DNA from 2 places in the Ferribacterium limneticum genome. Region 1 is predicted to be linked to the other one. Evidence: predicted binding sites of a transcription regulator. Region 1 holds the regulator's gene; the other holds the start of a gene.
The links. Region 1 encodes LexA, which represses DNA repair genes until DNA is damaged. Its sites were predicted from a motif close to ACTGTATNTANATACAGT; they were not measured.
Positions count from the first base shown of each region.

Region 2: recA (recombinase RecA) is a predicted target of LexA. The motif match lies at 14,203-14,220, and genes of this name have one in related genera.

Region 1 is NZ_CP075191.1:1,789,693-1,805,131, reverse strand. It holds gene KI617_RS08460 (cysteine desulfurase family protein) at 1-442, opposite strand, end outside; gene iscR (Fe-S cluster assembly transcriptional regulator IscR) at 451-954, opposite strand; gene cysE (serine O-acetyltransferase) at 1,010-1,759, opposite strand; gene KI617_RS08445 (serine hydrolase domain-containing protein) at 1,890-3,656, shown strand; gene KI617_RS08440 (phosphopantetheine-binding protein) at 3,659-3,913, shown strand; gene xdp1 (exosortase-dependent surface protein XDP1) at 4,015-4,917, opposite strand; gene prsT (XrtA/PEP-CTERM system TPR-repeat protein PrsT) at 5,007-7,865, opposite strand; gene KI617_RS08425 (error-prone DNA polymerase) at 8,040-11,123, opposite strand; gene KI617_RS08420 (Y-family DNA polymerase) at 11,136-12,575, opposite strand; gene imuA (translesion DNA synthesis-associated protein ImuA) at 12,508-13,233, opposite strand; gene lexA (transcriptional repressor LexA) at 13,230-13,835, opposite strand; gene KI617_RS08405 (deoxyguanosinetriphosphate triphosphohydrolase) at 13,903-15,249, opposite strand; gene KI617_RS08400 (acyl-CoA thioesterase) at 15,285-15,439, opposite strand, start outside.
Region 2 is NZ_CP075191.1:4,147,455-4,162,893, forward strand. It holds gene KI617_RS19945 (YjfB family protein) at 1-114, opposite strand, end outside; gene KI617_RS19950 (hypothetical protein) at 178-1,149, shown strand; gene KI617_RS19955 (class I SAM-dependent methyltransferase) at 1,153-2,313, opposite strand; gene KI617_RS19960 (FIST signal transduction protein) at 2,409-3,551, shown strand; gene KI617_RS19965 (response regulator) at 3,562-6,312, shown strand; gene ttcA (tRNA 2-thiocytidine(32) synthetase TtcA) at 6,415-7,278, shown strand; gene KI617_RS19975 (adenylate/guanylate cyclase domain-containing protein) at 7,356-8,255, shown strand; gene KI617_RS19980 (hypothetical protein) at 8,305-8,559, opposite strand; gene hprK (HPr(Ser) kinase/phosphatase) at 8,608-9,543, opposite strand; gene ptsN (PTS IIA-like nitrogen regulatory protein PtsN) at 9,553-9,999, opposite strand; gene hpf (ribosome hibernation-promoting factor, HPF/YfiA family) at 10,050-10,376, opposite strand; gene KI617_RS20000 (RNA polymerase factor sigma-54) at 10,392-11,861, opposite strand; gene lptB (LPS export ABC transporter ATP-binding protein) at 11,889-12,623, opposite strand; gene recX (recombination regulator RecX) at 12,620-13,051, opposite strand; gene recA (recombinase RecA) at 13,044-14,075, opposite strand; gene KI617_RS20020 (hypothetical protein) at 14,257-14,448, shown strand; gene KI617_RS20025 (RluA family pseudouridine synthase) at 14,451-15,107, shown strand; gene KI617_RS20030 (sodium:solute symporter family protein) at 15,179-15,439, shown strand, end outside.

The sequences.
Region 1 (15,439 bases):
CGAGCATCACCGATACCAACTTTGGCCTAGCCAGCATGGCTTCTGCGTAATCCTCGGCGTTGACTCTTCCGGCACCATCGACCGCAATATGTTTGACCTGCCAGCCCTGCTTTGCCAGTTGGGCCGCCGGCTTGAGCACACAGGGATGCTCAATGGCACTGACGGCGAGTATGCCGGGCTTGAGGCTGGCCGCAGCCCCCTTCAGGAACAGGTTATTGGCCTCGCTGCCACCGCTGGTAAAAACCACTTCCGTCGGGTGGGCGTTAACTGACGCGGCAACTCTTTGCCGTGCCTCATCAATCGCCTGCCTGGCCCGCCGGCCATACTCGTGGCGACTCGACGCATTACCGTACTGACTTTCCAGCCAGGGCAACATCGCTGCCAACACCGCAGGATCGAGCGGCGTCGTGGCGTTGTGGTCGAGATAGACAGGGCGAAACATGATGGAGGTCAGATAGCAGCAGGGATCTTTTCACTCCCAGCACGACCACGCGGCTGCGGACCGAGGCGGCGCTTGTCTTCGAGCGCAATGGTAGCGGGAGTGCGCTTTTGCTTCTCGCAGGCAACCAAATCAGCCAGCGTCACCGAAGAAAGGTACTCGAACATCTTTATATTCAACGTCGTCCACAGGTCATGCGTCATGCAACGATGTTCGTCGTGGCAATTCTCGCGCCCCCCGCACTGCGTGGCGTCGAGTTGCTCATCGACAGCGCGGATGATATCGGCCACCTGCACCAGCTCGAGCGGCCGGGCAATGCAGTAGCCGCCGCCAGGACCACGCACACTATCAACCAACTTGTGGCGGCGCAGCTTGCCGAACAACTGCTCCAAGTAAGACAGCGATATCTTCTGCCGCTCGCTGATGCTGGCCAGCGCAACCGGCCCGTCCTCACCACGCAAGGCGAGATCCATCATGGCCGTTACGGCAAAACGTCCTTTGGTCGTTAAACGCATTCCGAACTCCTGCTAATAACCTAGTATTATGGTCAACTATATATACCAGAGAAAATTAGTCAACTATTTTGCTCAGGTATTTCGGATCAAAGGAATCGGCCTGCTGCACTTCTTCGTCACACTTGACGCCTTGCGCCTCAAGCTCCTTGACCAGAGAAGCAAGACGACGATCCGTCTCGGCTGCGTGATCAAGCAGCGCGTGGATAGCCTTGGCCAGCGGATCATCCTGATCGCGGGCAACGGCATAGGCGGAGAAGCCCAGTTTTTCAGCTTGAGCCTCGCGTTCGCGTGTTTGCTGATCAATAATTCGCGCCGGGTTGCCAACGGCAGTAGCCCCTGCCGGGACGGGCTTGGTTACCACGGCATTCGAGCCGACCTTGGCGCCAGCACTGATCGTGATCGGGCCGAGCACCTTGGCACCAGCGCCGATAACCACCCCATCTTCCAATGTCGGATGGCGTTTGCCCTTGTTCCAAGAGGTGCCGCCCAACGTGACCCCATGGTAAAGCGTAACGTCGTCACCAATGATGGCCGTTTCACCGATAACAACCCCCATGCCGTGATCGATAAAAAAACGGCGACCGATCGTAGCTCCCGGGTGGATTTCGATGCCGGTCAGCATACGCGCCAGGTGGGCCGTAAAACGCGCCAACCAGCGCAGGCGATGCCCCCACAGCCAGTGAGCCAGACGATGCATGATCAGGGCGTGGATACCGGGGTAGCAGGTCAGCACCTCCCAGAACGAGCGGGCCGCCGGATCGCGGTCGAAAACCGCACGGATGTCCTCACGCAAATGCCGGAACATGAAGCCTGATCTCCCTATTCAAAGGAGGGCAATTTTAGAATACTCGACTGAATTTGTCAGCTATTTTCCCGAAAGGCCAACAGTGCTATCTGTTTATAATCCATTGCCATAGCCGCGAAAGCATTTCCCCATGATCAACCGCCTTGCCCCGCTCATCGCCGGTGCCGTTTTTTTGCTCTGCGGCTGCGCCACGCCTCCCCCCGTTCCGCCGAGCGATGTTCGCGGCAACTATGACCACACGCAGAAATACCTCACCTGGCTGGTCGACCGCGAAATGGTCCAAAACGAGATCACTGGAATCAGTATCGCTTTGGTCGATAACCAACAGGTGATCTGGCAGCAAGGCTTCGGTTATGCCGACCTGGAAAACAAGACCCCGGCTACGCCAGAAACGGTCTATCGGGCCGGCTCCATCGCCAAGGTATTTACCGCAGCTGCCGCCATGCAACTCGCCGAACAGGGCAAACTCGACATCGACCGCCCCTTGGCGGCCGCGCTGCCCGAATTCTCGATCAAGAGCCGCTTTCCGAATGCCGCCCCGGTTACGCCGCGCAACATTATGTGCCATCACTCCGGACTGCCATCGAACTTCCTGCGCGGTCTCTTTGTACGCGAACCTGACCGTTTTGACTCTGTGGTTGAGGCCATTCACGACGAACATCTCGCCTTTCCGCCCAACTACGTTTTTTCCTATTCCAATCTTGGCATGGCGCTACTTGGCGCCGCTATACAGAAAGTCAGCGGCCAAGCCTTCGACACTTACATGCGTGAGCATTTCTTCCTGCCACTGGACATGCCCCAGAGCAGTTTCGCTCAACGCCCGATCGCCAAAGCCTATGACCGCAACAAGGAAAGCGAGGTTTTCTCGTTACGCGACATGCCCGCCGCCAACCTACTGAGCAATGTCGTCGACCTCAGCCAGTTCCTGAAAATGCAGTTTGCCGAGGGCAGAGTGGGCAATCAGCAACTGCTGTCGGCAGCCTCCTTGCACGAGATGGTCCGCATCCAGAACAAGGATTTCCCACTAACCTTCAAGCAATACGTCGGTCTTGGCTGGATGATGAGCGGCATCGACATTCCCGGCGGCGGCCCGGTCGCTAGTCATGGCGGCTCGCTACCCGATTCGCACAGCATGATGGCGATTTTGCCGGAGCACAAACTGGGCGTAGTTGTCCTTTCCAATTCGGCCACCTCGCATGTCGCCGTCTCGAAAATTGCCGCCGAAGCCCTGCGCCTGATGCTGGAAGCAAAAACCGGCATTCGCCAGAATCCTGCCCTCCCAGTTCGCGCCGCTGAACGCTCACCAACCCCCGAAGAATTACGCCAGTTCGATGGTCATTTCGACACCATGGTCGGACTGGCCAGAATCAGCACAAAATCCGGCCAGATCGACGTCGATGCGGCCGGCCACCAATTCCGCCTGGTACCGCACGAAGACGGCCTGCTGACCATCAAATACAAAGTGTTCGGCATGTTGCCGGTGCGCGTCGGCGCTTTCGAGGACATTCATCTATCAATGGCTGAAGCTGATGGGCGTCAGATAATCGTCGGAAGAATCGGCGACGAATCACTGATCTTCGGTGAAAAACTAAAACCATCGCTCATTCCTGAGCCTTTCCTGCAAAATCTCGGTCACTACGAAATTGTCGGCAAGATTGACGGACCATCGCCAGACAGGCTTCTGCTCAAGGAAGACCACGGAATCCTGATTGGCGAGGCACATTTTCCCGAGGTACCCGACCTGCTGCTACGCATCGCCTTCCAGCCGGTATCCGACAACGAAGTGGTTACCGCTGGCCTAGGCACCAGCCGTGGCGATACACTACGCCTTATCGGCGCAGGCGACGACGCCACGTTGGGCTTTTCCGGCATTCAACTACGCAAGAAACTGAACTGAAAATGAGCGAACTACACGAGGAACTAAAGGTCTTCATCATCGAAACGATGAATCTCGAAGACATCACACCAGCCGACATCAAAGACGACACCCTGCTTTTTGCTGATGGCGGCCTAGGCCTCGATTCGATCGATGCGCTCGAACTTGTGCTCGGACTGAAGAAAAAGTATGGGGTGGTGCTTGAAGCCAGTGATGAAAAAGCACGCGAACATCTACGTTCGGTGGCTACGCTAGCAGCATTGATTCAGTCAAATTAAATCGCGATCACCCGCTCGCCAATCAAACGCACCGGATTGCGCAGCTTCCCCACCAAGCAAAACGGCACCCTGAGGTGCCGTTTTATCGTATAGAACTTGAATTACCGACGCTTGCGCAAGCGGAGCAATCCAAGCAGGCCAACGCCCATCAATGCTAGCGAACCTGGTTCCGGGGCCTTATTAGAGCCACACCCTCCCGTACCTCCAGTCGAACCCGGAGGACAAGTAGTCCCGACTACCGAGGAAAGTTTCACATAGTCGAAACCTCCCGACATAGATGCACCTGCTGAACTAACAAGCGGATTGAACGCACCTATCAACCAGTAGGAAGAAGCAACTCCAGCCCCGTTAATGGCTTGGGTATAGGTAGAAGAACTACCAACCGTATTTCCAACTACTGTCCAGCCATTTGACGTCAGCTTGTCGTACGTCAGTCCTTTCAACATGGTGTTTTCGTTGAAAGCACCAGCTCCGGTGAAAGCCAGTACGGTCAGGTCGGAATCAGACTGAATCCAACTCAGATTTACACTACTCAGCTTGACTACCGAGGCTCCGAAATTGAGCAGCGCCATATCGTAGCGCTGAGCATTATCGATTGCGTGCTCAGGAGTGCCACCGATAGCATCGAGATTGTCACAATAAGTCAGATTGCTACCACTAGGACACCCGCTACCCCTAGTCGTAACACCGGTATTCGGATTGGTGTAATAACCATCGTTGTTGGCAATCCCACCATAGCCCTGTGACTGACCCAACCAATTCGCGGTTTCAATGGTTTGTGTCGCAGCGTTGCTGGCTGTACTGGTAGAGTTATTAGCGCCCCCAGTGTTGGAGTAAGCAGTAGTCGTCACATCTGCAGATGGAGTAGAGCCCGCCAAGTTCCATGTCGTAGCCGAAGCCTGACCTGCGGCAAGCATGCCTACTGCCAGAACGACTGCCTTTAATTGGTTTTTCATTTTTTTGCCCCAAAAGTACTTTGCTGATCTTGATTTAGCAAAAAACATACCTGAATAAATAGCTGTTGTTTTTCAACGACATGAAAATTTTTTATTAATCAAAAAACAAATGCTGTAAAGAATTTCGACACATGATACTAGTCATTCATCACGCCAAGATCCCGCCGAAGCTGCCCAAACAAAGGACTCCCCTTGAACTCACCGGAAGCGCCAATGGCCTCACGCAACTCATCCCGAGCCTCATCGCGCCTTCCAGCTTTGGCCAAGGCATAGGCAAGATGGAAACGGATATCACCATTTTCCGGGCTGCGCAGGCGCGCTTCGCGCAAATACCTTAGCCCAACCTCAAACTGCCCCTTGCTAACCAGAATCCAGCCCAGTGTATCGGCATAGGCCGGATGGTTGGGTGACAATTTGAGCGCCTTTTCCGCGATCTCCTGAGCTGAAGGATCGTTCATTTTCTGGAGCAAGTTGGCATAGTTGTTCAGCGAGACTGCATCGTCAGGGTTGGCAGCAAGCAATTTTTGATATGCCTGTTTTGCCGCAGGCAATTGACCTGCACGGAACAGGATGTCGGCCAGTGCCTTCAGTGCCCTCTGATCGCCGGGGTGACTCTTAACCCAGTTTTCGAGGAAGGCAGATGCCTTGCCCGACTCGCCTGCCCTCGTCTGCGCATCGACCAAGGCCAAGGCATTGCCGCTGGTTTCTTCGCGCGCAAGGAGTTTGCGGAAAGCGGTAATCGCGGCCTGATACTGGCCACGCATCATGGCCAGTTCAGCACCGGCACGAATCGTCTCTACAGCCGTCGGGTGTTTTAAAGTCAAGACCCTGAGGGCTGTATCGGCCTTGGCTGCATCACCGCGTCTAGCTTCAACCTGAACTGCCAGAGCGAGTGCTGCAACATCATCGGGGTTACCTTGAAGCGCCTTGGAGACGCTGTAGGCTGCTCCATCAGGATTGGCTGCCGCCAATTGCATACGCGCGATGGAGACCTGGGCTTTCGGATCGAATTCGGCCAGGCGAGTCGTGGTAGTCAAAACATTACGCGCGTTTACTACATCCCCGGTAGCCAGATAGGTTCGCGCCAAAGCCTGTTGCACCCTGAGGTTTGTCGAGAATTTACTGACCAGCGCCTTGGCTGTTTTGAGCGCCTCTTCACCTTGGCGCTGATTCAGGTACAGATCGATCAATACCAAGGTGGGATTGGGATCGTTACGCTGGATGTCACCTGCCTTGATCAGATGGCGAATCGCTTCAGCCGGGCGTTCAGCCCGCTGCTCAAGCAAGCCGTACTCGAACAGCACCTGATAGTCATTGCTATCTTTTTTCAATAAAGCATCAAGACGGCGACGAGCCTCATCGAAGCGCTTTTCTCCGATATCCAGACGTACCAGATTCAGCACAGAAGGGGCAAACGCTGAATCCTTGGCAAGTACCTGCGTATATGCAGCACGAGCGCCTGCCTTGTCGCCGCTCGCTCCCTTGATTGTGCCGAGAAAGTTCAATGCGGTCAGATTCTCGAGATCGTGCTTGACCATTGCCTCGGCAATTTTCATCGCCTTGTCTTTCTTGGCAAGGCGCATGTAAAGCGTAGCCAATGCCATGCCGGCACGGAGATCTGCCGGATTGGCGGCAAAAGCTTTCTCCAGGCTGGCAAGCCCCTTTTCAGACTGCCCCAAACCAAGCTGGCTCAAACCCAGTGAGCGGTTCATGTCGGGAGAACCGGTACGAGCAGCAGCCTTTTCGAGAAGGTCAGTAGCCTGCGCATAGCGCCTTTGGGCCAAATTCACCGTACCCAGCATGAATATCACCTGAGGATCTTCCGGTGTGGCTCGTTGCAGGGATTCGAGCAAGGGCTGAGCACGGCCGTAATCCTTCGCGTCGACAAAAATCGAGGCCAGCAGCTTCTTAGCCCCCAGATTGCTTGGGCTCCGCGCGATAAGAATATCCAGGTATTCGCGAGCCTTCTCATGACCACCCTGGCCGTAGTGGGCCAAAGCAGCTGCCATCAGCAATTGCTCGCGACGGGCCAGCCAAGCAGAAGGAAGGCTGTCGATGGTCCGTGTCACTTCTTTTAGCGCCGCGTTCGTCGCGTTCGCGTCACCGCGCTGGCTGGCCAGCACTGCTCGGAGGTAAGCCGCCCGTGGCTCATCGTCGGCAATTGTTTTCAGGTAATCCAGATCCTTTTGAACGTCAGCATCACGTTTGAGATCAATGAGCAATGCGGCGCGAGCAATACGGGCATCGACATGCTTCGGGGCTAGCGCCAAGGCTTTGTCATAGGCTGCCAGTGCCCCATTGGCTTCAAAGGAAGCATGCAGCACTGAGGCTTTCATGTTCCAGGCCGAAGCGTTATTTGGCGCCAACTCGATGGCTTTGTTGGCCTTTTCCTTTGCCTGGTCGAGTCTTCCGGCCGCCAACAACATCGGCACTTCAGCAATTAAAGGCAATGGCGACTTCGGGTCAATGGCTTTGGCATTCTCAAAACTTTGAACCGCAAGACTGCTCTTGCCAGATTCAAGGTAGGCATTTCCCCGCATGGTCAGCACTTCGACCTGCAATGCAGGAGCCAAACCGGAAGCAGATATTTTTTCGATGACGGCTTCAGGGCGACCTAGCGCGAGGTAAACCTGCCCGAGTGGCAGGGCGACCTCACCACGATTGACGCCCTGCTTGAGAGCCTCCTCAAACGCTGCTTCAGCCCCCTTCAAATCGCCATTTTTGAGCAAAACCTTGCCGAGTAACAGATGCGCCGCCAGCATTTTTTGATCTTGCTGGATGGCGTTTTTCAGCTGAATGACGGCCGCGGGCATCTCGTTTTTTTCGTACTTCCGGAGGGCATCTTCGTAATAGCTTGCGGCCTTCTCAGGCGTTGCCTCTGCGGTGACAGAAAAGCCAACAGCCAAAACGACTGCTACGGATGTACGAAGGGCAAAACCCAGACCTTGCCTGGCCGGATTCTGGTCAGGCAGCTTGTGTAATTTTGGGTGCATCATTTCGTTCGTCAATTCGATTGGATGAGATGGCACGGTCAGTGCGGATCGATGGCAGTTTGGATAACGCAATACTAATGACGATCGGAGATTGCTTGATGTGCGTTTTGTCACGATTTCGGGTTAATGACTGTGCGCCCAACAATATGAGCACCTTCTAACATGAGGATCTGGCCTTCAATGAAAATCCCGACTAACTGTTTCCAGGCGCCCCAACCAAGCTGAAAGATCGACCAATCGCTTGGCGACGAGGTGGAGCACCTCGCCTTCAACCTGTAACTGCCCGTAAACCCCGAGCAGCGTTGCGTTTAGCAACTCGCGGCGCTGTTTTTCGACCAGTTGAGGATGGACGACGACATTGGTCAGCCCGCTCTCGTCTTCCAGCGTGACGAAAACGATGCCTGTCGCGGTGCCTGGTCGCTGGCGGCCGACGACGATGCCGGCGGATCGGATCAAGGCGTGGTGGCCAGCCTTTTTTAGATCTGTCGCAGAGACGAAGCGGCGTTCGGCTAGCTGCTGACGCAGTAAAGTCAGCGGGTGGCAACGCAGGGTCAGGCCGAGGCTGCGGTAATCGGCAACCAGGTTTTCCCCTTCGTTCGGCGCAGGCAGTTCGATTTCTGTTTCAAATACGGGGGTGCCATCGAACAGGTCGCCCTGAACGACTGCGGCAGAGGCGGCCCAAGCGGCCTGCCGACGATGACCAGCCAGTCCTTGCAGGGCATCTGCAGCGGCCAGCAGATCAAGATCACGCCTTTGCAAACCGGCTCGTTCGGCCAGATCAGCGACATTCGAAAAGGGCTGTTCTTTTCGGTAGACCGCAGCAATGCGTTCGGCCACCGCTTTGGAAAAACCGCTGATTTCACGCAGGCCGAGACGCACGGCGCCATTTTCATCGAGATGACTATCCCAGTTGCTGACCATGACATCCGGCGGCAACACGCTGACACCATGGCGACGTGCATCCTGGATCAGCATCGATGGCGAATAAAAGCCCATCGGCTGGCTATTGAGCAGACCACATAGGAATGCAGCCGGATGGTGGCGTTTGAGCCAGGCCGAGGCGTAGACGAGCAGGGCAAAGCTGGCGGCGTGCGACTCGGGGAAGCCGTATTCGCCGAAGCCCTGAATCTGCAGGATGATCCGCTCGGCAAAGGCCGCCGGCAATCTGTTGTCAGCCATGCCGGCACGCAATTTCTGTTCGAATGGCTCCAAACCGCCCTTGCGCTTCCAGGCGGCCATTGCTCGGCGTAACTGGTCCGCCTCGCCAGGCGTAAAGTTGGCAGCAACCACGGCCAGTTGCATGACCTGCTCCTGAAAGATCGGTACGCCATAGGTGCGCTCGAGCACAGCATCGACGGCGGGCGAAATCCTCTCGATTCGCTCCCTGCCCTGCCGGCGCTTCAGGTAGGGATGCACCATATCCCCCTGAATCGGCCCCGGCCGAACCAGAGCCACTTCGACGACCAGATCGTAGAAACTGCGCGGCCTCAGGCGCGGCAGCATGGCCATCTGGGCGCGTGATTCGACCTGGAAGACGCCCATGCTGTCGGCCTTGCAGAGCATCGCGTAGGTCGCCGGGTCTTCGGGCGGAATATCCTGCATTTTCAAGGCTCGGCCGGTCGTTTCGCCAACGAGCTGCAGCATCCGGCGAATGGCCGACAGCATGCCGAGGGCCAGGATGTCGACTTTCATCAGGCCCATCGCATCGAGGTCGTCCTTGTCCCACTGGATCACGCTGCGCGCCGGCATCGCCGCATTTTCAACCGGCACCAGCCGGGAGAGCGGCCCGCGCGAGATGACAAAACCGCCGACATGCTGCGTCAGATGGCGAGGAAAACCGCGCAGCGCCTCGGCGATGGCCAGCCACTTCTCAACGCGCGGTACCTGCGGGTCGAGGCCAAGTTCGGCAAAGCGTTCCGGCAACTTCTCACGCTTGTCCCACCAGGCCAGCGAGGCGGTCAGGGCATTGATCTGGGCAATGCCGAAACCAAGCGCCCGACCCGCATCGCGCAAAGCCCCCTTGGTCCGGTAGGTGATCAATGCCGCAGCCAGTGCCGCTCGCTCGCGGCCGTACTTGGCGTAGATGTACTGGATCACCTCCTCGCGTCGTTCATGCTCGAAATCGACATCGATATCCGGCGGTTCGCCGCGTTCTTTCGAGACAAAGCGCTCGAAGAGCAAGGCCGAACGGGCTGGATCGACTTCGGTCACTCCCAGCGCGTAGCAGACTGCTGAATTGGCGGCCGAGCCACGCCCCTGACAGAGGATGTCCTGACTACGGGCAAAACAGACGATGTCGTAAACCGTCAGGAAATAGGCCTCGTAGGCCATTTCGGTGATCAGCCCAAGTTCGTGTTCAATCCGTTCACGAACGCTGTCGGGAACACCGGCCGGGTAGCGCCGTTGCAGGCCGCGCTCGGTCTCGGCGCGTAGCCAACTGGCGGGCGTTTCGCCGGCCGGCACAATTTCCTCCGGGTATTCGTAACGCAACTCATCGAGCGAAAACTCACAGCGCGCCGCGATGCTCAGCGTTTCGGCCAGCAGTTCCGGCGGATAAAGGCGAGATAGCCGCAGCCGGGAGCGTAGATGGCGTTCGCCGTTGGGGAACAGCGCGTAGCCAGCCTCAAAAACCGTACTTTTCAGGCGCAAGGCCGTCAGCACATCCTGCACCGGCCGGCGGGCCTTGATGTGCATATGAACATCGCCGGTCGCCACCAGCGGCAGGCCGCAGGCCTCACCCAAGGCCTGCAAGCTGGCTAGCCTCGCCAAATCATCCGGCCCGGCATGCAATTCGACGGCAATCCAGCACCGACCGGGAAAGCGACTCGCCAGCCACTCGCCATCCTCGGGCGATGGATTCCCGCCCGGCACCCAGAGCACCAGACAATCAGGCAGCGCACCACTCGGCGAAACGGCCTCCAGATCATTGCGGTGCAGGGTATAGCTCCCCTTCCCCGCTCGTCGCCGAGCCAGCGTGATCAAGGCCGAGAGATTGCCGTAGCCGTGTCGGTTGCAGGCCAGAAAGACCAGCTTCAGGCCATCGACCATTGTGATCTCGCTGCCGACAATGAATTTCAGCCCATTTTTCCTGGCCGCCAGATGCGCCCTGACAACACCGGCCAGCGAACACTCGTCGGTCAGCGCCAGCGCACTATAGCCTTGCGCCACGGCACGTTCGGCCAGCTCTTCCGGATGCGAGGCCCCGCGCAGGAAGCTGAAGTTGGAAAGGCAGTGCAGTTCTGCGTAATCAGGCAGCGACATAAGCTCACCGGCTCAGGCGAACAGGCCGTGCAGAAACCAGCCTTGGGCATCGCGGAAGATCCACGCCCACTGCCCCAGCGGATTGCGGGCGACGAAATAGTCACGGCGCACGTCGCCAGTGGCTCCAGATTCCCCCTCGTCCCACCAGCCGCTTTCCAGGCGCTCGGCACGGGAGAGCAACTTCAACGGCCCATGCCATTGCGGGCTACCGGCGGTTTCGGCCAGCGCCTGAGGCCTGGGCAGCAGCCATAAAGGGCGGTGCTGCCCGATGGCTGTCGTTGACGATAAATTTTGAGCCGAGTTTGTTGCAACTTCGTGCTGAACAGTCGCACATTCCGGACGATGGTCGGCAGTCTGGGCGAGCGCCAGCACAGCCCCCTCGCCCAAACGGGCCCGCAGACGCTCCAGGCACGCCAACGCCCCTTCGCCATCGGGCGCTTGCTCGAACAGATGAGCGCTGGCACCGGGCTTGTCGAGCAGTTCATCCGCCTGCAAGCGCAGGGCCTCGACAGGCGCCTTGAGCTGCAACCGGGCAAGATGCTCGCGCAACAGCCGCATGAAGCGAGCCTCATTCGCTGCCGGCTCGGCAAAACTCAAGACCAGCGGTGTTTTCGCGCCATCGTCATGCATCAATTGGAAGATGCAGCGACGCAGCAGCAATTGCCGACCATGCAGCCAACCGGCCAGCGATGCGAACAGGCGTTGCCCGGCAAACGCCAACGCCTCGGCGTATTCGACACGAGAAGGCAACTCAAGGTCGATGACGAAATTTTCCGGGAAAACAAAGAGCTTCTGTGGATCAGGCAAATCCCCCCAGGCCCGCAGCAGATCATCCATCGGCCGATTGCCGATGCGCCGCCGCAACCCGGCACCGGGCAGCATCCGCAAATCGCCCAGCCGCTTCAGTCCGAACGATTCGAGACGATTGACCACCTCATCCGGCCAGCCTCCAATGGCACAAGGCAAGGCAGCCAAGGCTGCCTGCATGTCCGACATGTCGACATGCGTACCAGCACAGCCCCGCCGGGCCAGCCAGGAGGCGCCCAAAGGTGTCGGGGCGACCGCCCAGTTCAGCGAATAGGACTGTTCGGCACAACCGGCCAGCACCGCCTCGACGATCGCCTTCGTCCCACCGAACAGGCGCAGGCAGCCACCGATTTCAAGCAGCAACACATCCGGCGGCGCCAGACTGATTGTCGGCGTAAAGCGCCCGGCCCAGCAGGCCAGACTTTCCAGGGCTTTTACTTCTCGGGTTTCGTCACGTTCGAAAACGGCCAGCCCAGGCTGCAGGCCAAGCGCCGTCGACAATTTTTGCCCTGCCTCAACCCCAGCTGTCAGCGCTTCACGATCCCCGACCAGCACCCGACCGCGAGTGACAACGGCGCTAGGCGACTGACGCAGCGGCAAGGCCTCGAGCGGCAACAAGGGAAAGTGCAGGGCCAGCCACAGCACGCGAGCTTCTCCCGGGACGGGGTATGGACAAGGCGAGCGGCCGGGAAACCGGCCGTCCACGCCGCTTGATGATGCGCACCGACAATTCCTGTTCGCCATCGGACTGCACCGTGTTCACCATCAGGCGCAGTGGTGCAGGCGATGGCACCCGGGCTGCTGCCGTCGAGCGCCATAAACAGGCAAAAACAGACCGCCCCTCGGCTGCCACTTGCAAGCGGCGCAAGGCGCGCGCATCAATACCCGCCTCGGGCCAGGCCAGTACACCAGCGAAGCCGCCACTGGCGAGCAATTGCTCGACGCACCAAGCCACACTTTTACCAGCCTGAACGATGACCAAGCGATCCAGTGCCAGCCCGGCAGCCGCCCACGCTGGGGCATGTGGCAGCCAGGGTGGCGCCACCAGCGCCAGCCAGCCGCCCTCGGCAGACAATTTGGCCAAGGCTGGCAACAGCAGGCTCATTTCACCCACACTGCCGCGATCGACCAGTATCTCGGTCAGATTGCCACGTGGCCAACCACCACCCGGCAATTCAGCATCAAGTTCGGCATGGCCGCTGGGAATGGCGGTTTCCGGCAGGAAAGCCAAGGTATCGCCGCGCCAGATATCACCTCTGGCCAGCACATCCGCCAAAGCGACCGGCGACGGCATGGGCGTCATGACAGCTTGGAAACAGCCCCGCGAATCAGGCCGACGGCAATGCCTTCGATGGCAAAATCAACTGCTTCCGGATCGACGATAATCGGTTCGAAATCGGGGTTCTCGGCAATCAGCCTGATCTGGCCAGCACTGCGTTCCAGACGTTTGACCGTCACCTCTTCATCCAGCCGGGCGACGACGATCTGCCCATCGCGTGCCTGGTTGGTCTTGTGCACGGCCAGCAGGTCACCATCGAAGATACCGACATCGATCATCGACAGACCGCGCACCTTGAGCAGAAAATCGGCTTTCGGTTCAAACAGACTGGCATCCAGCGCATAGCGCCCCTGCATGTTCTCGACAGCAAGGATGGGCGAGCCAGCGGCGACACTGCCAATCAACGGCAGACCAAGCTGCTCAACCAAGCGAATGCCTCGCGCCGAACCAGGTTCGAGCACGATGGCGCCCTTCTTGGCCAGCGCCTTGAGATGATCTTCCGCTGCATTGGGCGAAGCAAAACCGAAGGCGCTGGAAATTTCCATGCGCGTTGGCGGCGCACCGAGCACTTCCAGCGTGCTCCTGATGAAGTCGAGAATTTCCTGCTGACGTGGCGTGAGTTTCATGGCCGGCCTCCGCTAAAAACCATTGACTGTATTTTTGTACAGTAATCAGTTTTTGGCAAGCAGAAAATCAGGTCGGCAAGTCGAAGCCCTTCAGCTTGCGATACATGTCCACCGCGTAAGAATCGGTCATTCCGGCGACAAAATCAGCCACCTGCAACAGACGAATGTAAGGATCGGCATCCGGCTCACCGCCGTGGCCAAGAAACTGCGTTGGCAGCAATTTCAGCAACATGCGTTCGCGGGTGGTGAAACGAGCATGACCCGCTTTCGCCTCGACCGCATTGGTGAATAAGCCAAGCAAGGCACCAAGTACCTCGAAGCCGGCAGTTTCAATTTCCAGCGCCGGGCGGGCCGTGTAGATCGTTTCCTTGGCCAGTTTGAGAATGGCCTGCAGGGGATGGGCGATCGGCGAGTTTTCGAGCAGTTCGTCGTCAAACGTTCCACTCAGAATGGCATCCTCGTTTTCCAGGAAGACCGCCGCGGCACTTTCAAGAAGGCAGCCGATGGCCTTTGCACGCAGGTACTCCAAACGCTCTTTCGGATCGTGCAGCCGATCCAGCCGCCCGCCATTGACCGTGTTGCCAGCCAGGTCGGCGAGCAGGCATTCGGCGTCCTTGTAATGGACGAAACCGAGCCGCGCGGCATCTTCCAGATCAACGATCAGGTAGCAGGTGTCATCGGCCACTTCGACCAGAAAGGCCAGCGGATGGCGCCGCCAGGCGGTACCCGGGATACGTTCGACCAAACCGGTCGCCCGCGCCACTTGCTGGAAAGCCTCGGCATCCTGCTGGAAGAAGCCAAATTTCTTGCCACTCTTGCCATCCAGCTCTGTATCCAGATGGGAGGGACGCGGATATTTGGTAAAGGTCGCCAATACCGCACTGCTCAGTTGCAGGCCGCCGGGATTGGCCGGGCTTTGCAGCCGACTGACGATGCGAAAACCTTGCGCGTTGCCTTCGTAGCGCTCGAAATCTGCCTTCTGCGCTGGCGTAAAGTCGTGACGTTCGAGCAGCCCGGAATGGCGGAACCATTCGCGGATGGCGTCTTCACCGGCATGGCCGAAGGGTGGATTACCGATGTCATGAGCCAGACAGGCCGCAGCAACGATGGCACCGAAATCACCGGATTCGACATGCTGCAAACCGTGCCGGGCGATGATCTCGCGCCCAACCACCGCACCGAGAGAGCGCCCGACACAACTGACCTCAAGACTGTGCGTCAGGCGAGTCCGGACATAATCGCTCTTGGAAAGCGGGAAAACCTGCGTCTTGTCCTTCATGCGCCGGAAGGCGGAAGTGAAGACGATGCGGTCGTAATCCTGCTGGAAGGCCGTACGCTCGGCCGTGCCGGGTGCCTTGCCGGCCCCCAGGCGTTCGCTCGACAGCAGCTTTTCCCAGATTTTTCGTTTGCCCATGCTCTTCGGATTCGATGATGCGATGGGCTGTGAGTTTACTCTGCTTCGAGTACGGCCCGCACGTGATCAGGCACCGGCACTGATTTTCCGGTCTGGGTATTCATCCACACCACCTTGGCCGCGCCCTCGGCGTAGAGTTTGTCATCGCCCTCGATGCGCATTTCAACGTAGGTCTGGAAGCTGGAGCGGC
Region 2 (15,439 bases), 1.9 Mb from region 1:
GGCGTTCTGCGCCTGAATATCCATCGCCTTCTTGAGTACCAGCGTACCAACAGCATCACCAGTCTTTGCCTGCGACAGGGCCGTCGTCAAACTGCTTACAGAAGCAATATCCATCTTGCGCTCGCTTTAAATAGGACACATTATTAACGAAGTGTAGTCGACCTATTTGATAAATCAATGAGTAATTCCAAAAACGCCGGTCCACTGTCCGCCATTGCCGAAGCGATCCGTGCCAAACGCGAACGCAAATCCGGCACGGCACAGGATATTGAGGAACTGGAAGCCTCCCTGCTTGCCGATATCGAGAATTTTGATCTCGACGCAGCCGAGCGCCGTGCCAAGCGCGAATATCTGGCCAATTCCGGTGCCGGGATGGCTGACCCGACGCTGGTCTTCCCAGAAATCGCCCCCGGCAAGACGGCGACTTTCTCTCCCGAAAAACCGGCGCCAGTGGCACAAGATACCCCGGTCGCACCACCGGTGATCAACCCGGAAGCCGGCACCAGCCTGCTCGACCAGTTGCGCCAGCAGGCCGAAGTACGCCAGCGCGAAATTCACAGTGCCCTGGCGGAACGCACCTCAACCAACGAGGCCATCGACCAGGCGCTGAAGCATCTGTTTTTCTACCTGCACGAACTGGTCCAGCAACTCAATATCGTCAAACCCGGCATCCCGCGCGACTACCCGCTGATCGAGAAATATGTCCTGAACCGATTGGAGTGGCAGGAAGGCTTTGCCGATTACCGGACGCAAAGCCAGAGCGCCGGGGCGCTGGTCGAACTGGTCACTTTTTCCTACCACCTGAAAGGCCCCGGTTCGCTGTGCATAGAGCGCGATGGTCCTTCGGTCGAACGATTCCGGACCACGCTGTTCGATTTCGGCCTGCCGTTTACCTGCAAGGAATTCAAGAATGAGCGCAGCTACGTCGAGCGCGCCGAGTTCGATATTCGCAGTGACGTCAGTGTCAGCGCCCGTTGGCGAGCCGATTTCAGCAAAGGAGTGATCCTGCTCGAAACACGCAATCTGGAACGACTGGGTAGCGCTGTGTTCACGGTGAATCCGCATTTTGTCGATCAGGCCCTGCTCGATGATTTCGGCCGCCTTGTCCTCGGCCAGCCCAACCGTTTCCGCGAGCTGGCCAAGCGCTGATCGTTACAGGCGCCAGCCCTGGTCGCCGCTGGCAAAACCGCACAAGTCGTTATCAATGCCACGACCGATGGCAATCACCTTGAACAGCTCGCCCATCTCATGGGGCATCAATAGCGTATTGACCGCCCCGGTTGCACGGATATAGGCCGGGGTGCCATTGGGAATGTCGGCCAGGCGATCCAGAATCCCGCAGTTGAGCAGAAACTGCCCCTGGTTCGTGTAGCCAAGCAAATCCAGCCCGGCCGCATGAGCCGCCGCAATCACCGCCGTGAAATCAACATGTACCGTAACGTCCTGCAGGCCCGGCAGGTAGAAGGGATCGGGATGGGCATGGTGGCGGTAATGGCACATCAGCGTGCCGCGACCGCGTTGCTGGTGATAGAACTCGCGACGGGGAAAACCGTAATCGATCAGTAACAGGGCGCCTTTTTCCAGGCGATGCCCCCATTCCGCGGCCCAGGCCCGGACGGCCAGACTGATTTCGCTCTCGAAGCCGGGGGGCAGACTGCATTGCGCGCCGATTTCCTCGGCTGCAGCGAGCAGGGCGCCCGTGGCCGGACGTTCGCTCCAAATGAAATGCCCGGCCGCGTCCATGGCCACACCACGATCGAAAATGCCATGCTCGCGCCAGGCGACAACATGCGCCGGCATTGCATCGAGCAACTCGTTGGCCACAACCACGCCCGAGAAAGCCTCGGGCAAACGATCCAGCCATTCGACCCGGCTCAGCAGATGCGGTGCGGCGTCGGCTATCGTCTGCTGCTGGCGCTGGCGCAGGTCGGCGGAGAGATCGAGAATGAAATAGCGTTCGGGTAACTGCTTCGAGTGCTCAAGCGCCAGCAAGAGGTCTGCAGCCAGACGCCCGGAGCCGGCCCCCACCTCCAATACCACCGGCGCCGACTCGCTCATCACCTGAGCCACCTGGCGAGCCAGCGCCTGTCCGAACAGGGGGGTCATTTCCGGCGAAGTGACGAAATCTCCCGCCGCCCCAAACTTGCGCGCCCCGGCGGTGTAATAACCAAGGCCAGGCGCGTAGAGCACCAACTCCATGAAGCGGGCAAACGATATCCAGCCGCCCGACGCAGCAATTTCGTCCACGATGGCCTGGTGCAAACGCTGGCTGTGGGCCAGGGCCTCCGGAGCGGGAATCGGCAGATTATTCATGGCAAGTTCAAAAAGTGTCAATTTTACGGCCAAGACAAGAATTTCGCCGCGCCCTATGCTATTTTTCCACATTGGCTCAAAGGAGGAGATCGAACTTGCGCATCAAACAAATAACGAGCCGCAAGCCGGCCGGCCTGCCCGCCGCAGCCATTGCGCTACAAGGATTTGAGGCTGATTTGCTGCTGGTCTTTGGCAGCATCGATCATTTTTCCACGCCCGGCTTGAGCCAGTCCCTGCAAGAAATTTCGCCTCGTGCCATGCTTCTCGGCTGTTCGACCGCCGGAGAAATAACCCCCGATGGCGTCGATGATGGGACCTGCACCGTCACGGCAATCGATTTCGAGCGCGGCCGACTGACTCAAGGCAGCACCAGCCTTAAAGGCATGGACGATTCATTTGCGGCCGGTGAGCGGGTGGGGCGACAAATTGCCGCCACCGATCTCAAGGCCGTGCTCGTCTTCGGCCCCGGCGTCAAAATCAACGGTAGCGCCCTGGTCAACGGTATCGCCAGCGCCATCGGCAGCGGCATCCCGATTACCGGCGGCCTCGCCGGCGATGGCGGCGCCTTCAAGGAAACTTTCACGCTCGGCCCGGATGGGATCGCCGGCGACAAGGTAGTGGCGATTGGCCTTTGCGGCGACAACCTTCGCTTCGGCCATGGCTCTTTTGGCGGCTGGGAGCCTTTTGGCCCGGCCCGCAAGGTGACACGCTGCGAAGGCAACGTCCTGCATGAACTGGACGGCGAGCCGGCTCTTGAAATCTACAAACGCTATCTGGGCGATCACGCCCGGAACCTGCCCGCCTCCGGACTGCTTTTCCCGTTTGCCATGCTGGGCGAGGATCACAACGCCATCGGCCTGATCCGGACCATTCTCGGCATCGACGAACAGACGGGCAGCCTGATCCTGGCCGGCGAAATCGATCCGGACGGCTATCTCCGGCTGATGCATGCCAGTACCGAAAAGTTGGTCAACGGTGCCGAAGCCGCTGCCGAAGCGGCCGCAGCCATGCTGCAGTCGAATGGCGACACGCTGGCTATTCTGGTCAGTTGCGTCGGCCGCAAGCTGGTCATGGGTAATCGGGTAGATGAAGAGGTCGAGGCGGTTGGTGACGTTTTTGGTGACAAAGCGGTGCTCACCGGGTTTTATTCCTATGGCGAGATCAGCCCCTTCACGCCCGGCGCATCGTGCAAGCTGCACAACCAGACCATGACTATCACCTGCCTTGGCGAGGATTAGGCTAAAAGCCATGCAGAAAACCCTCTTGCGGCAGCTCAAGCGCAGCATCGGCATCGCTAGTGAAGCCGAGCTGGCAGAGCTGCTTGCCTCGCTGAAGCTAGCCAGCACTTCGGCCGAACCTGCGCTGCGCGGGATGCTCGAGGGGTTTTCTGACCTGCTGACCCGGGTCGATGCCAGTTACGAGCAGTACGAGCGTGACCTTGAACTGCGCACGCGCAGCCTGGAAATTTCATCTGCCGAACTTTCCGCCGCTAACGAGAAACTGCGTCTCTCACTTGCCGGGCGGGAAAATGCCCTGCGCTCGCTGCGCAAGACCGTCCGAAACCTGCTGCCGGACACCGCCGAAGAGGCCGACATGCTGGCCGAAGAGGATATCGCAGCGCTTTCCAGACGCATCGCCGAAATGGTCGCCGAGAGCGAACATGGTCGGCACGAACTAGCCAATCAGAAATTCGCCCTCGATCAGCACGCCATCGTCAGCATCACCGATACGGCCGGCACTATCCAGTACGCCAATGACCGCTTCTGCGACATCAGCGGTTATTCCCGTGAAGAACTGATCGGCCAGAACCACCGGATCGTCAATTCCGGCACCCATCCGGTCGAGTTGTTCCGAGACATGTGGCAAACCATTTCGCTGGGCAATGTCTGGCGTGGCGAAATCTGCAACCGGGCGCGCGATGGACACACTTACTGGGTCAACGCCACCATCGTCCCACTGCTCGATGCGCAGGGCGAGCCTGAACGGTACATCGCGATCCGCACCGAAATCACCGACCGCAAGCGCATGGAAGCGCAGTTGTCGGAACAATTGCACCTGGTCGAAGAACTGATCGAAAATATCCCGCTCCCGGTCTATCTGAAAGACACGGCCGGCCGCTATGTCAGGCTGAACCGGGCTTTCGAGCTGTTCTTCCAGGTACGGCGCGAGTCCTTCATCGGACGCACCCTGCACGATCTGTTGCCGCCGGAAGATGCCCGACAGCATGCCGAAATGGATGCCCAACTATTCGCCACCAAAGGCACACAAGTGTATGAAGCGCTGATCCATAGCCGGGATGGCAGCGCCCACGACACAATTTACCGCAAGGCCGTATTGACGCGGCACGACGGCAGCGTCTCGGGATTGCTCGGCATCATTGTCGACATCACCGACCGGAAGCGGGCCGAGATTGAAGTTCTGCGCGCCAAGGAAGCGGCAGAAGCGGCCAGCCGGGCAAAGAGTGATTTTCTGGCCAACATGAGCCACGAAATCCGTACACCGATGAACGGCGTTATCGGCATGACGGATCTGGCCCTCGAAACTGCGTTGACGACGGAACAACGGGAATACCTGAACATCGCAAAATCCTCGGCTGAATCCTTGCTCACCGTCATCAATGACATTCTCGATTTTTCGAAGATTGAAGCCGGAAAGCTGCTGGTCGAAGACATTCCCTTCGATCTGCATCGCCTGATTGCCGATACGCTGAAACCGCTGGCGCTGCGTGCCCACGAAAAAGATATCGAGATACTCAGCGAGGTGGTGCCGGATGTGCCGCGGTACGTCAGGGGCGACCCCAGCCGAATCCGGCAGGTACTGGTCAATCTGGTCGGCAACTCGATCAAATTCACCGGTCAGGGCGAGATTGTCCTGCAAGCCGAGCTGACGCAGCTTCAGGATGGCCACGCGGTCATCCACTTCTCGGTGCGCGACACCGGCATTGGCATCTCTGCCGACAAGCAGGGGCTGATCTTCGATGCCTTTGCCCAGGAAGATTCCTCAACCACCCGGAAATATGGCGGCACCGGCCTGGGTCTGTCGATTTGCCGGCGCCTGGTCGAACTGATGGGCGGCACGATGTGGCTGCATAGCCAGCTTGGCGAGGGCAGCACCTTTCATTTCTCGGTGCAGCTGCAACTCTCGGAAAACACCATGCCGGCGATGATTCACCCCGTCGACCTGGCTGGCCGTCACATGCTGATCGTTGATGACAATGCTACCAACCGGCGCATTCTCCGCGGCATGCTCGCTGCCATGCATGTCAGCTGCCGTGAAGCCGACTCCGGAGAGGTGGCGCTGGCGCTGATGCGAGAGAAAAACACGCAATTCGACTGCATCCTGCTCGACGCCCAGATGCCCGGGATGGATGGCTATGAGCTGGCTCACCATCTGCACACCGAGCATCCCGATTTGCCGCCGATGTTGATGCTTTCCTCCGGCGCCCTGCGTGGCGATGCTCTGCGCTGCCAGGAAGCGGGAATCGCCGGTTTCTTTGCCAAGCCGATTTCGTCGGACGAACTGCTTGCCACCCTCGGCCGCCTGTTCGACCAGCGCCCAGATACGCCATCACCAGCAGCCAGTCCGTTACTGACACGCCACTCGCTGCGCGAAGCACAACGCGCCCTGAACATCCTGCTCGTCGAAGATCATCCGACCAACCAGAAACTGGCACTCGGTCTGCTCACCAAATGGGGCCATCAGGGTACCTTGGCCCAGAATGGGCAGGAAGCCATCGACCTCCTGGCCAGCCAATCCTTCGACGTGATCCTGATGGACATGCAGATGCCCGTCATGGGAGGCATTGAAGCAACGCAGCGTATCCGGGCCAATGAGTCAGAAAAGCAATTGCCTCGCACGCCAATCATCGCGATGACTGCGGCTGCCATGCAGGATGACCGGGATGCCTGCCTGGCGGCCGGCATGGATGACTATCTGGCAAAACCGATCAAGGTCAGGGAGTTGCAGGAAAAACTGCTGGCCTACACACAGATACCTTAGCGAGCACGAAAATACTCAGCTTGAACAGGGGCACAAGGTAAACTTGCCATTTTTTCCGGGCGGCCTTTCAGCGCCCGCACCAGACTTCTTTCCATTGGCACCATGACTAACTCGAACACCCTGCAAAAACTGCGCAAATATCTTGAAGGCCGGACCGGCAAAGCGATCATGGACTACAACATGATCGAAGATGGCGATACCGTTCTCGTCTGCGTTTCCGGCGGCAAGGATTCCTACACGCTACTCGCCATGCTGATGGCCTTGCAGCAGCGGGCACCGGTCAAATTCCGCCTGATCGCGATGAATCTCGACCAGAAGCAGCCAGGATTTCCCGCCGATATCTTGCCAGCCTACTTCGAGTCGATCGGCATCGAATACCGCATCGTCGAGGCCGACACCTATTCCGTGGTCAAGGAAAAGATCCCAGAAGGCAAGACCACCTGTTCGCTCTGTTCACGACTGCGCCGCGGCATCATCTACCGTACGGCGAAGGAACTGGGGGCCAACAAGATCGCGCTGGGACACCATCGCGACGACATGGTGCACACCCTTTTCCTGAACCTGCTGTTCGGCGGGAAAATCAAGGCCATGCCCCCGAAACTGGTGACCGATGACAAGTCGCATGTCGTCATCCGCCCGCTCGCCTATTGTGCGGAAGCGGATATTGCAAAATTTGCCCGCGGCATGGAGTTTCCGATCATCCCGTGCAACCTCTGCGGCTCTCAGGACAACATGCAGCGTCAGAAAATCCGGGAGATGATGCAGGAATGGGATAAACGCTACCCCGGTCGCACAGAATCCGTGTTCACCGCGATGCAGAACGTTGTGCCCTCCCATCTCGCCGATGCCGATTTATTCGATTTTCGGGGCCTGACGCTGGATACGCCGGTCGACGAAGGCGATATCGCCTTCGATGCGCCGGAGATGCCGATCAGCGGCATGATTCCGATAAGCCAGAACGCATAATGCGCTTCATGAGCGACTCATCATATAATAAAAGTTCGATACAATCTTAAATCTCCAAATCAGGTTGCCGGCAGCCCATGAGCTCCACCCAACGCAAATTGATCGTCATGTTCGCCGACGTCTCCGGCAGCACTGCTTTATTCGAGCGGCTGGGCGACAAGGAGGCAATGCACGCAGTGGAGCGTTGCCTGAAGCGCATGAAGCGCTCGATCGATGGTTACAAAGGCAGAACCATCCAGATCGTCGGTGACGAGTTGCTGGCCGCCTTTGAATCGGCCGAAGAAGCCTGCCAGGCAGCGATCGACATGCAGCAGCGCATTGCGGACCTGCCGCCGGTTTCCGGACTCAAGCTGACCATCCGCATCGGCTTGCACAGCGGTTTGGTCACCGAAAGTGGCGAAAAACTGAATGGTCCCGCTGTAGCTACGGCAGCACGAATCGCCGGCATTGCCCGTCGTGACCAGATTTTGTGTAGTTCGGTTTTGGTCGATGAACTCCCGCAGCCGGGCGTCATTACCACCGATGCCATGCCGGATCTGGGTACCGTCAACGAAAATACAATCGCGCTCCCGTTATTCCAGATTCACTGGCCCAGCTACCAAGGTGGCGGCTCCTACCCGCACTCCACTTTTGGGCCAAGCAGCCTGTTGCCGGTCGAACGCCTGTGCGTCCGCCATCATGGCAAGGCTTTCCTGGTCGATGAAAAAACACCGGTGCTGACCATTGGCCGTGACCTCAACTGCAAACTGATCGTTGATGACCGCAAAGCCTCGCGCCAGCATGCCCGCATTGAAAGGCGGGGTGATGGCTTTTACCTGGTCGACTCAAGCACGAATGGCACTTTCATCGCCCTATCAGGCCGTCAGGAAGTGATGGTCCGCCGTCACGAGCTGCAGCTGGATGGCAGGGGCCGCATCAGTTTCGGAAACTCGGGCAACGACCCGGCCGCCGAGATCGCCGAGTTCGAGCAGCTGTAAACGGAATTCGGCCATCCGCAGATGGCCGAAACGACTCAATCCAGGTGGATTACTTGGCGGCAGCGTCAGCCGTGCACTTCTTCATGAAGCTGTTCTTGGCAGCGCCGGCCAGCTTCTTTTCCTTGGCGGTGGCGGCACAGGCAGCGTTTTCCGCTGGTGCTGCATCAGCCGTACACTTCTTCATGAAGCTGTTCTTGGCTGCACCAGCCAGTTTCTTCTCGGCTGCACGGGCAGCGCAATCGTCAGCGGCGTAAACGGCGGTGGCAGAGAATGTGACGAGCAGCAGAGCGATCAGTTTCTTCATTGAATGTCCCCTTGGTTGAATGAAATACGCCAACGTACTATCAGCCATTCATGCATCATCGTCAAGCATCATGCGCTGCTGACGATCCATGAAATCCTGGAGGCTATCGATGCCGCGCAACTGTAGGATGGTATTGCGGACAGCAGCCTCCAGCAGTACCGCCAGGTTCCGCCCGGCAGCCACCGGAATGACGACTTTGCGGACCGGAACGCCCAGCACTTCCTGCGTTTGGGCATCGAGCGGCAGCCTTGGCGCATCCGCCGCCGTCGCGGTTTTCTGCAAATGCACGATCAACTTGAGCTTCATTTTCCGGCGTGATGCAGTCTCACCGAAAATGGTCCGGATATTGAGCAAACCGAGGCCACGCACTTCAAGAAAATCGCGCAGCATTCCCGGGCAGCGACCTTCGATGGTCGTCGGCGCAATCCGGGCCATCTCGACCACATCATCGGCCACCAGGCCGTGGCCCCGCGAGATCAGCTCCAGTGCGAGTTCGGACTTGCCGACCCCCGAATCACCGGTGATCAGCACACCCATGCCAAGAACGTCCATGAAGACGCCGTGCAGGCTGACCGTATCGGCGAGACGCGCCGAAAGGTAGATTCGCAGCAGGTCAATTACGGCCGAACAGGGTTTTGGCGAGAAGATCAGGGGCGTCGAAGACTGCAGGCAGGTTTCCTCCACCAGGGGAGGTGGCGTCAGCCCATCGGCGACAATGACGGCCGGTGGCTGCGCGCCGAGCAAGTCGGAGAGCATCTGGGCAAACCGGCGCTCGCCAATGCGCATCGCCCATTCATACTCTGCCAAGCCAAGGACCTGCAGGCGTTCGGGGTGAATGATGTTGATATGGCCGACCAGATCAGCACCGTAGTTGTTTGACCCCTTGATTTCGATTCGGCGGTCGGACTGTTGGCCGATATGCCAGTTCAGCAGCAGCTTGTCGCGATTGTCCTCATAGAGCTGAACAAGGTTGACGTGGCGCACGAACGTGGCTCAGGCCTGGAAAAGTGTTACGACGGCCGCGGGATCAGAGGCAGCCTGCAGTTTTTCACGGAAGGCACGATCGGAAAAACGCTGGGCCAGTTCCGAGAGAATCTGCAGGTGTTCTTCGGTAGCCTGCTCGGGAACGAGCAGCACAAAAAGAAGATCGACCGGGCGGCCATCGGGTGAATCAAATGGCACCGGGTTCGCCAGGCGCATAAAGGCGCCGACAGCCTGTTTGAGGCCTTTGATCCGGCCATGGGGAATGGCAACCCCCTGACCCAGCCCGGTAGAGCCCAGTTTTTCACGTGCGAAAAGGCTGTCAAATATGATTGAGCGCGCCAATCCGAGTCGGGTTTCGAAAAGCATGCCAGCCTGTTCGAAAACCCGTTTTTTGCTGCCCGCTTCAAGATTGAGCAATACCTGATCAGCGGTCAGAAGATTGATAAGAGGGTTCATAGGGGTGGGTAGTAAAGCGAGGCCGCAGCAGTGCTGCGGCCGGTCGGCGCTTATTCGTCAGCGGCAATCAGTCCGGGCTTGTCACCGCGATGGTGATCCTGAACCTTTTGCTTGTATTTCTGAACCTGACGGTCCAGCTTGTCGAACAGAGCATCGATGGCGGCGTAAAGGTCGTCACCGGATTCTTCGGCATGCATGTCCTTGCCAGGCACGTGCACAGTCACTTCCGCTTTCTGCTTCAGCTTTTCGACGGACAGAACGACGTTAACGCCGGTTACCTTGTCGAAATGACGGATCACGGGATCCAGCTTGTTCTCGACGTATTCGCGCAGGGCGGGGGTAACTTCGATATGGTGACCACTAATCTGCAGATTCACTTTTTTCTCCTCTCTCTACAGGGTCTTGCGTAAATTGACCGGGGGGATATTGAGCGACTCGCGGTATTTGGCAACCGTCCGTCGGGCAACTACGATTCCCTGTTGGCCTAGTATTTCGGATAATTGGCTATCCGACAAGGGCTTCTTGCCATCCTCGGCAGCGATCAACTGCTTGATCAATGCCCGGATGGCCGTGGCAGAACAGGCACCACCGGTATCGGTGGCGACATGGCTGCCAAAGAAGTATTTCAGTTCGAAGATACCGCGTGGTGTCGCCATGTATTTCTGGCTGGTCACCCGCGATACGGTCGACTCGTGCAGGCCGAGAATATCGGCAATTTCACGCAAGACCAGCGGCCGCATGGCTACTTCGCCATGTTCGAAGAACTGGCGCTGGCGGTCGACGATGGTCTGCGTGACACGGTGTATGGTTTCAAAGCGCTGCTGGACATTCTTGATCAGCCAGCGCGCTTCCTGCAATTGCGTGGACAGGTTGCCGTTGCCGCGCCGCTGCTTGGCGAGAATCTCGGCATACAGGCGGTTGATGCGCAGTCGCGGATAGGCGTCGGGATTGATGTAGGCAGTCCATTTGCCCTTCAGCTTTTTCACGATCACGTCCGGCGTGATGTAGCGCGCTTCAATCTGGGCATAGCCGGCCGCCGGCCGCGGGTTGAGGCTGGTGATCAGGCTGTGCGCGGCCTTCAAGGCCTCGTCATCGCAGCCGGTCAGGCGACGAATCTTGGCGAAATCGCGGGCAGCCAGCAGTTCGAGATGCTTGTCGACAATGGAGAGAGCCAGCGTTCGCTCCGCACTCTCCGGCAAGACCTTGAGCTGCAGGGTCAGACACTCCTGCAGACTGCGGGCGCCAATGCCGATCGGGTCGAAATTCTGGATATGGCGCAAGGCGATTTCCAGCTCTTCGATTTCAATTTCGTACTCCGGCGGCAGGGTTTCCCACAGTTCGACCAGCGTCGCCGAGAGATAACCATCGTCGTCGAGCGCTTCGATCAGGAAGCGCACCAGACTGCGGTCGCGCTCCGACACCTGGGTCATGCCCAGCTGCCAGCCTAGATGGTCGCGCAGACTGACGTTGGCGGCATGGATGTCGCGGGAATCGCTATCGTCGTCCTCGTCGCGCCCGGCGCCGGTGAAGGTACCGGCATCGGAAGACCAGCGATCATCGTCCACTTCGGATGGGGCTGACGGAACATCCTGCTCGCGCTCTTCGCGGGCATCCCGTTCTTCCCGCTCAACCTTCTGCTCGCGTTCGCCTTCGCTGCTTTGCGGCGCATCGAACTGCTGGGCGGATGAGAAACTCTCGCCAGCGTGCTCGTCTTCACGTTCCAGCATTGGGTTTTCGAGCAGGTAACGCTCGATTTCCTGCTGCATCTCGACAGTCGACAACTGAAGAAGCTTGATCGACTGCTGGAGCTGAGGGGTCAGCGCCAGATGCTGGGATAGTTTTAGCTGGAGGGCAGGCTTCATCGGATAGTGTCGGGTCGGGTCTGTCGGTCAGAGCCTGAAATGCTCGCCGAGATAAACCTTCCGTACGCTTTCATTATCAACGATTTCGGCCGGACGTCCAGCGGCCAGTACGTTTCCGGCGTTGATGATGTAGGCGTGATCGCAGATGCCGAGGGTTTCACGGACGTTGTGGTCGGTAATCAGCACGCCGATGCCCCGCTCCTTGAGGAAGCGAATGATCTTCTGGATTTCGAGTACGGCGATCGGATCAACGCCGGCAAACGGCTCGTCAAGCAGGATGAATCGCGGGTTGGTAGCCAGCGCCCGGGCAATTTCAACCCGCCGGCGCTCGCCACCAGACAATGCCGAGGCATTGACGTGGCGAACATGCCCGACATGCAGTTCATTGAGCAGGCCTTCCAGACGGTCGTTCAACTCAGCTTCAGGGAGCTTGAGCAGTTCGAGGACAGCGCGGATATTTTCCTCGACGTTGAGCTTGCGGAAAACCGAGGCTTCCTGCGGCAGGTAGGACAAGCCGAGCCGAGCCCGGCTGTGCATGGGCAGGTGGGTCAGACGGTTGTCGTCAATGTAGACCTCGCCGCCATCGGCCGCCACCAGGCCAACGATCATATAGAAACAGGTCGTCTTGCCGGCACCGTTCGGGCCGAGCAAACCGACGACCTCGCCGGATTTGACCTCAAAGGAAACGTCTTCGACGACGGTCCGCGTCTTGTAGCGTTTCTTCAGGTTGTTGGCCGAGAGTTTGGCGACTAGGGTATTCATTGATCGACTCCGCGCATCACCCGGCGAATCGCATCACCGGAAAAACCGCGATATTGCAGGAAACGCATCTGCTTGGCACGTTCTTCGGCAGATTCTGGGAGGTGGCCAAATTTTTTGGCCCAAATGGCCCGGCAACGGTCGGTCTCGTCGCCTGCCTCCGGCAGGGCGGCGGCGATGTCGTCATCGCCGACTCCTTTTTGCCGAAGTTCCTGCTTCAGGCGGGCGTTGCCGTAGCGACCGGCCCGCGCCACGACGCGCTGGGCGGCGTAGCGGTGATCGGAAAGCAGGCGCTCGGCCTGCAGGGTGTCGAGCACGCCGTCGAGTTCTTCTTCGAACTCGGCGTGTGCCGCGAGCTTGGCCTTCAACTCGGCCCGGCAATAATCTCGCCGGGTCAGGAGTTGCAGGGCGCGCACGCGCAGGTCAGGCATCCGCAGCCTTGGCCGCCTTGACCGGCTTGATCACGTTGGTGCTGGCAGCCTCGCGGATCGCCGCTTCGATTTCCTGGGCAATTTCCGGGTTGGCGCGCAGGAATTCGCGAGCGTTGTCCTTGCCCTGGCCAATCTTTTCGCCCTTGTAGGCGTACCAGGCGCCGGATTTGTCGACCAGCTTGTGGGCGACGCCCATTTCGACGATTTCGCCATGGCGGGAAATGCCTTCGCCGTAGAGGATGTCGAAGATGGCTTCGCGGAAGGGCGGGGCGACCTTGTTCTTGACCACCTTGACCTTGGTTTCGCTGCCGATGACTTCGTCGCCCTTCTTGATTGCGCCGATGCGGCGGATGTCGAGGCGAACCGAAGCGTAGAACTTGAGTGCATTGCCGCCGGTGGTCGTTTCCGGCGAGCCGAACATGACGCCGATCTTCATGCGGATCTGGTTGATGAAGATGACCAGCGTGTTGGTCTTCTTGATGTTGGCGGTCAGCTTGCGCAGGGCCTGGCTCATCAGGCGGGCGTGCAGGCCGACCATCTGGTCGCCCATTTCGCCTTCGATTTCGGCGCGCGGGGTGAGGGCGGCGACCGAGTCGACGACGATGATGTCGACCGAGCCGGAACGGACCAGCATGTCGGCGATTTCGAGGGCCTGCTCGCCGGTGTCCGGCTGCGAGATCAGCAGGTCGCCGACATTGACGCCGAGCTTCTGGGCGTATTGCGGATCGAGCGCGTGTTCGGCGTCGATGAAGGCCGCCGTGCCGCCCAGCTTCTGCATTTCGGCCACGACCTGCAGGCAGAGCGTGGTCTTGCCGGAGGATTCCGGACCATAGATTTCAACGACGCGACCGCGCGGCAGGCCGCCAACGCCAAGCGCAATGTCCAGACCGAGCGAACCGGTAGACACGACCTGAATGCCTTCGTCGATTTCGGCATCGCCCATCTTCATGATGGAGCCTTTGCCGAATTGCTTTTCGATCTGTTGCAGCGCTGCGGCGAGCGCTTTTGCCTTGTTGTCGTCCATGGTGTTACCTCGAAAATTTGAGCGGATTATGGCACAGGGGCCAAAGATGGAATAGAAATTGCAGGAATCGTTTTGTTTCGCCAGGCGACGAACGCGGTATATTTCTCGCCGAGCTGAATTCAGAATTACTGTGTATAAATACAGTACATTGTTCCACCTTTTCTTGGCAAGAAAATTCTTCATGCTGATCAGATGCTTATCCATTTTTGCCCTGTTTTTCGCGTCGACCGTGGCAATCGCTGAGCCGGCCCCCTGGTACTGGTGGGTCAGCCAGCTGGACGGCACGCGGGTCTGCAACCAGACACCGCTCGGCGAGGGCTGGACCTGGGAACCGACCCCCTTCAAGGACGCTCGCTGCCGCGTTCGGCTCTGAACGTGGCGATCGCCTATCTGCCGCCGCCGGCCGATGCGTCGGCGGTCATTTTTGCCGATGAATGGCTGATCGTTGCCGATAAACCGGCCGAACTGCTCTCGGTGCCCGGTCGCGGCGAGGGCATGGACGATTGCCTGGCAAGCCGTGTCCAGCACGAGTACCCGGATGCACTCAGCGTCCATCGGCTCGACATGTCCACTTCCGGCTTGCTGGTACTGGCCCGGGGCAAGGACATGCACCGCCAGTTGTCGCGCCTGTTTCAGGACCGGCTGGTCAGCAAGTGCTATGTTGCCGTCGTCGACGGTCAACTGGCCGATGAAAGTGGCGAGGTGGACCTGCCGCTGATTTGCGACTGGCCGAACCGGCCGCGACAAATGGTCGATTTCGCCATCGGCAAGCCGTCGCTGACCCGCTTTCGCGTCGTCAGCCGCGACATTGCGGCCAATACCACGCGCCTTGAACTGGAACCGGTCACCGGCCGCTCGCACCAGTTGCGCGTCCATATGGCCTCGCTCGGCCACCCGATCCTGGGCGATGACCTCTATGGCGGCGAGGCCCACGGCAAGGCCGGACGGCTGCTGCTGCACGCCATGGATCTGGCCTTCATTCATCCGGCGACCGGCGAGCCCGTGCAATTTCACAGCGACGCACCGTTTTGACCCCGCGAATACACGCAATAACCTTATAATCCTCGCGTTTTCAACCTCTTACCGTCGTTGATCCTGCGATCATGCTGATCTGGTTCGTCGTTCTCTACCTGCTCGTTTCCATCGGCATCGGCCTGTTCGCGGCAACGCGCGTCCATAGCGCCAAGGATTTCGCGGTCGCCGGCCGCCATCTGCCGCTGCCGGTCGTCACTGCCACCGTCTTTGCCACCTGGTTTGGCGCCGAGGCGGTGTTCGGCGTCTCCGCCACCTTCGTCAAGGATGGCCTGACCGGCGTCGTCGCCGACCCCTTCGGCTCGTCGATGTGCCTGATCATCGCCGGCATC